Regions from separate parts of the Enterococcus sp. AMC1252 genome, predicted to be linked through region 2. Evidence: predicted binding sites of a transcription regulator. Region 2 holds the regulator's gene; the other holds the start of a gene.
The links. Region 2 encodes LexA, which represses DNA repair genes until DNA is damaged. Its sites were predicted from a motif close to CNAACANNTGTTNG; they were not measured.
Positions count from the first base shown of each region.

Region 1: a site for LexA is predicted at 1,922-1,935, ahead of uvrB (excinuclease ABC subunit UvrB). Genes of this name have one in related genera too.

Region 1 is NZ_CM177097.1:1,148,948-1,152,384, reverse strand. Features, by position in the region: gene uvrB (excinuclease ABC subunit UvrB) at 1-1,727, opposite strand, end outside; gene AC4BB5_RS05325 (amino acid ABC transporter substrate-binding protein/permease) at 2,168-3,437, shown strand, end outside.
Region 2 is NZ_CM177097.1:2,013,387-2,016,823, forward strand. Features, by position in the region: gene tkt (transketolase) at 1-876, opposite strand, end outside; gene AC4BB5_RS09445 (DUF896 family protein) at 975-1,217, opposite strand; gene lexA (transcriptional repressor LexA) at 1,631-2,251, shown strand; gene AC4BB5_RS09455 (dihydrofolate reductase) at 2,320-2,820, opposite strand; gene AC4BB5_RS09460 (thymidylate synthase) at 2,839-3,437, opposite strand, start outside.

The DNA of each region.
Region 1 (3,437 bases), 860 kb from region 2:
CGACGACGCGCCGTTTCATCCATCGCTTTTTGCATGGAGTCAGTGATTTTGTCCGCATACATGATTACTCTACCATCTGAGTTACGTGCAGCACGCCCAATGGTTTGGATCAAAGAACGTTCACTTCTCAAGAAACCTTCTTTATCGGCATCTAAAATCGCGATTAAAGATACTTCTGGTACATCCAATCCTTCACGAAGCAAGTTGATTCCGATCAGCACATCAAACTCACCTAAACGTAAGTCACGGATGATTTCTGTTCGTTCTAACGTTTTGATATCACTATGAAGATACTTGACCTTAATCCCTAATTCTTTAAGATAATCCGTTAAGTCTTCTGACATTTTCTTCGTTAATGTTGTAATAAATACACGTTGATCCTTCTCTACACGCTCATGGATTTCTCCGACTAAATCATCGATTTGGCCCATAATCGGACGAACTTCGATCAGTGGATCTAACAATCCCGTTGGTCGAATGATTTGTGGAATCACAGTATCTGTTTGTTCATGCTCATAAGGTCCTGGTGTTGCTGAAACATATACAACTTGATGAACGTGTTCTTCAAATTCTTCAAGGCGTAACGGACGATTATCTAAAGCACTTGGTAAACGGAATCCATAGTCTACCAACATTTGTTTTCTGGCACGGTCTCCATTATACATTCCTCGAATCTGAGGCATAGATACGTGGGATTCATCAATCACCAGTAGAAAATCATCTGGGAAAAAATCAATCAGTGTATAAGGCGGTTCTCCTTCTGAACGACCATCCATATGACGAGAGTAATTTTCAATACCAGATGTGTAGCCCATTTCTCTCATCATCTCAATATCATAATTCGTCCTTTGCTCTAATCGTTGCGCTTCTAATAATTTATTTTCACTACGTAATACGGTTAAACGAGCATCTAATTCCTGTTGAATTTGTGAAATCGCATGCTCCATGTGATCTTCATTAGTCACAAAGTGAGTTGCCGGGAAAATTGCAACATGTTCTGTCTCACCGATTACTTCACCCGTTAGAGCGTCAACTTCTCTTATACGCTCAATTTCATCACCAAAAAACTCAACTCTTAATGCATGATCGTCTCTTGAGGCTGGAAAAATTTCCACTACATCTCCTCGGACACGAAAACGGCCGCGCTGGAAATCAATATCGTTTCGTTCAAATTGAATATTTACCAAATCAGTCAATAGCTTGCTGCGATCCATCTCCATACCTACACGAATAGAAACGACTTGCTCACTGTACTCTTTAGGATCACCTAAACCAAAAATACAAGAAACTGAAGCAATCACAATCACATCGTTTCTTTCTAATAAGGAACTCGTTGCAGAATGTCGTAATTTATCAATTTCGTCATTGATACTAGCATCTTTTTCTATATATGTATCACTAGATGGAACATATGCTTCGGGTTGATAGTAGTCATAATAACTAACAAAATACTCGACCGCGTTATTAGGGAAGAATTCTTTGAACTCTCCATAAAGCTGTCCAGCTAATGTTTTATTATGTGCAATAACCAAAGTTGGTTTGTTTACTTCTTTGATGACATTGGAAATCGTAAATGTCTTACCAGTTCCTGTAGCACCCAGCAAGATTTGCGCCTTTTCTCCGCCTTCAATCCCTTCCACTAATCTTTTGATTGCTTCTGGTTGATCCCCATCCGGCTTATATTTTGATACTAAGTCAAATGTATTGGAGGTCTCTCTTTCTATCATTCAACATCCTCCTTTTACTGCATTTAGTTATGGTTTCATCCAATTAAACAAATCAGAATATTAGTAAAATCAGCCGTTACATCTCACTTTATATAGGAATAAAATTTCCTTTGTCAGCTGGATGCTACGCACTTTCTTAAGCGATTATCTATTTGTAAAATTGAAAAGAAACTCCTGCAATTATTTTAACATACCGAACATATTTTCGCTAGTTATAGAATGAGTTGCGTATACGCAATTTTTACTAATTTACACTTTATTTAATCTTTTGTTTGCATCTTTTAAGTTTATGACTTTCTGTTTGCATCTTAACTATGTGATGTTTTGTTACATACCATGTAAGGAAATGAGTTTTTTTTAACTTTCTCATAGTGAATGACTTGTGTTTTTGCCTTTTTTTACTATATAATTATCCAATATGCAAATATAGGAGGTATTTTATGAAAAGGAAACACTTTTTACTTTCATTCATTGTAATGATGGCAAGTCTACTGACATTTACCCTTGGGCAGAATGCTCAAGCTGAGGAAAAAACATATAATATAGGAACAGATTTGACTTTTGCCCCCTTTGAATTTCAAGATTCTAAAGGTGATTATGTCGGAATCGATGTTGATTTACTTCATGCAATCGCTGAAGCTCAAGACTTTAAAGTAAATCTGAAACCACTTGGATTTGATAGTGCGATTCAAGCTGTACAGTCAAAACAAGTTGACGGTATGATCGCCGGTATGAGTATTACAGACGAGCGCAAGAAGTCATTCGACTTTTCAGAACCTTATTTTGACAGCGGCTTACAAATGGCTGTCAAGAAAGGCAATGATAAAATCAAAAGTTATAAAGACTTAACAGGAAAAACAGCCGCTGCTAAAGTCGGAACGGAAAGTGCCACTTTCTTAGAGAAAAATCAAGAGAAATATGGCTATACAATCAAAAATTTTGATGATGCAACAGGTCTTTATCAAGCACTTGAAAATGGTGAAACAGACGCGATCTTTGATGATTATCCTGTTTTAGGTTATGCCGTAACAAATGGGCAAAAACTACAATTAGTTGGCAAAAAAGAAACAGGTAGTTCTTACGGTTTTGCTGTTAAAAAAGGACAAAACAAAGAATTGATTGAAAAGTTCAATGCTGGCTTGAAAGAACTGAAAAGTTCTGGTAAATATGACAACATCTTAGCTAAATATATTTCTACTGGAACTGAGACAAAAACAAATACAGACTCTAAAATGAAAAAAATCCAACCTAAAAAAGATTCCTACGTGATCGCAAGTGATTCGACTTTTGCTCCTTTTGAATTTCAAAATTCTGATGGTAAATATGAAGGAATCGATGTTGATTTGGTGAATCGAATTGCTGAATTACAAGATTTTACTATTGAGTTTAAATTTATTGGGTTTAGTTCAGCCGTTCAAGCGGTTGAATCAGGGCAAGCAGACGCTATGATTGCTGGAATGACGATCACAGATGAACGCGAGAAATCATTTGACTTTTCTACTCCATATTTTAACAGTGGTATTCAAATCGCTGTTAAAAAAGGCACTGACACTATTCACTCTTATGAAGATTTAAAAGATAAAAAAGTTGGGGCTAAAATTGGAACGGAAAGTGCTGATTTCCTCGAAGCTAATAAAAGTAAATATGGTTATTCAGTCAAATATTTAGATACGACTGACGCTTTGTACAGTGCCCTTGAAATTGGTGAAA
Region 2 (3,437 bases):
GACTTCATCTGGAACAGTGAAATCAGGATATTCCCAGCCATAAACAGCTTTAGCAGCAGTGATTCCATCTGCTCCAATCGGTGCCCCGTGTACAGAAGATGTTCCTTCTTTTGGTGCGCCGTAACCAATAACTGTCTTAACTTCGATTAATGTTGGTTTGTCTGATTCAGCTTTTGCGGCTTCGATAGCCTTAGAAATTTCTTCTAAATCATTACCGTCTTTGACTAAGATGTGTTGCCAACCATATGCTTCATAACGAGCACCAACATTTTCTGTAAATGCTTTTGATGTTGGTCCATCTAAAGAGATGTCATTTGAATCATATAACACGATCAGTTTACCTAATTTCATGTGTCCGGCCATTGAACTAGCTTCTTGAGAAACACCTTCCATCAAATCACCATCACCACATAGTGCATACGTATAGTGATCGATTACAGGAAAACTGTCACGATTATAAATCGCTGCAGTGTGTGCTTCTGCCATTGCCATACCAACAGCCATTGCGATTCCTTGACCTAAAGGACCAGTAGTTGCTTCAACACCGTCTGTATGATGTACTTCTGGATGCCCAGGTGTTTTGCTGTCCCATTGACGAAAACTTTTCAAATCGTCCATTGTTACACCGTATCCTGCTAAGTGAAGTAAACTATACAACATTGCAGAACCATGACCAGCAGAAAGAATGAAGCGATCTCTATCGACCCAATTTCTTGATGTTTTCGGGTTTACCTTCAAATGCTTTGTCCAAAGTGCATAAGCCATAGGTGCAGCACCCATTGGTAACCCAGGGTGTCCTGAATTTGCTTTTTGTACTGCTTCGATACTTAGTGTACGAATTGTATTGACGCCTAACTGATCAGTGTTGTCGAACAAAAAAATCATCTCCTATTTAGGTTTTTTTTACCTTTATTAACTATATTTTATCGTATTTTGGTTATGAAAGCAATTACTTTTAGTAAAAAAAACTAAAATTATTTTCTATTATGCAATCCTTTAGCTTTTTGAATCTCTTTAAGTTTCTTAGGTGTTACATCATTTCCTTTAGGATCAACCACTTTCATCCCTTCGATATGATGACGCATACCTCCCCGAAAAGCAGCCAAATATTCTTGACGAAGTACCTTTTGTTCTGCTTGTTCTTTCTCAGTCAATCCATCCTCTTTCGCCTTGTTGGCAAGTTCATTGATTCGGTTCATTTTATCAGATGATAACATTAGTTATACCTCCTTATTTTAAAAGCTAAATAGGGCTCACTCAGTTCTGAAAGAAAAATAGGTTTGTAATACTTTTTCACAAGTGTATTTCCCCTTTTTTGAAATCCTATCACTACTTGAATTTTCACCTCTTAGGAAATGGTAAAATCGAAGTAGATCATTACTTTAGCTTGTATAAATGGACAAGTTTACTTTCCATGTCTATCTTATAAGATGCACAAAGAAAATACAACTATATTCTTAATAAAAAAAAGAAAGAATATCCCTTATCTATGCAAAACTCTAGATAGTCACACTTATTTTTTACCAAAAATTATCCTAACGAGACTTTTTCAAAAAAACACGAACGCTTGTTTGATTCCTCTATGAAACTATGGTACACTAAAAATATAAATTGAAAGAAGGTGCGGGTTTTGGTGAAACGTACAGACACAAGACAAATAGAAGTATTAAAATATATATATGAGCAAGTCGAGCTTAAAGGCTATCCCCCGACCGTGAGAGAAATTGGCAAGGCTGTAGATCTTTCTTCAACCTCAACCGTTCACGGACACTTAGCGCGTTTAGAGAAAAAAGGGCTGATTTTACGTGATCCTACCAAACCAAGAGCGATTGAATTGACAGCAGACGGTTTAGATCGGATTGGTGTAAAACCAACAGTTATTCCTATGCTTGGAGTTGTTACAGCAGGGGAACCTATCTTAGCTGTAGAAGAAGCATCTGATTTTTTCCCTCTTCCACCTGATTTAAAAGCAGAGGAAAATGCTTTGTTTATGCTGACTATCAGAGGTGAAAGTATGATCAACGCTGGCATATTGGATGGCGATCAAGTGATTGTCCGTAAACAAAACGCTGCATCTAATGGTGATATCGTTATTGCTATGACTGATGAAGATGAAGCTACTTGCAAGCGATTTTTTAAAGAAACTGATCATATTCGTTTGCAACCAGAGAACGACGCCTTAGATCCCATTATTTTAAGTAATGTAAGTATTTTGGGGAAAGTTGTTGGCTTATATCGCAATCATATTTAGATAATAAAAAAACATACTTAGTAGTATGTTTTTTTTATTATCTCTTCGACTAAAAAAACGTCAACTTTTTAATCCGTAGCTACTTTACGCTGATACGTTTCAAACTGATAATCATATCTATTTTTTTCGTCCTTCGTTCCTTCGCTTAAATTAATCAATGTCCAATCTTCCCAAGTAACAGATGGAAACTTCGTATCGCCATCAAATACTTGATGAATAACCGTGCGATATAGTACATCACAATAAGGTAAAAAGTCTTCATATACTGCTGAACCACCTGCAATAAATGTAATTCCAATGAAAGTTTTAGCATAATCAAGCACTTCGTCTACAGTATGAAATACGATGACCCCGTTTGCACGGTATTCTTTATCTCTTGTTAGAACAATCGTTTGACGATTTGGCAAGGGACGTCCCCCCATTCCTTCAAAGGTCCTTCTCCCCATAACAATCGTATTGTCTTCAGTCATTTGTTTAAAAAATTTCAGATCATTTGGTAAATGCCAAGGTAACTGATTTTCTTTACCGATCGTCCCTTCTTCATCTTGTGCCCATATGGCTGCTAGCATAGGGAAACTCCTTTCAAATTAAACGGCAATTGGCGCCTTAATTGCAGGATGTGGATCATATCCTTCTATCACAATATCTTCCATGTCAAAATCAAAAACAGATTGTTTTCCTTGATTCAGTTTTAATGTAGGAAAAGATCGAATCTCTCGAGTAAGCTGTTCATTCATTTGATCAACATGGTTAGTGTATAAATGAGCATCTCCTAACGTATGGACGAAATCACCTACTTCTAAACCCGTTTCATGAGCAATTAAATGCGTCAATAACGCATAGCTAGCAATATTGAATGGAACACCGAGAAAAACATCACCACTACGTTGATACAATTGGCAACTTAGTTTCCCATCATTCACATAGAATTGAAACATTGTATGACACGGCGGTAAAGCCATTGACGGAACATCTTCAGGGTTCCAAGCGGATACGATTAGACGTCTGGAATCCGGTGTTTTCTTTATCATTTCAATAACATTTTTTAGTTGATCGATGAAACTACCATTTTTGGTCTCCCAATGACGCCATTGAGCTCCGTAAATATTACCTAGTTCACCATATTTCTCAGCAAATATATCATTTGATAAAATTTTATCACAAAAATCCTTGTGCTCTTTTTCGT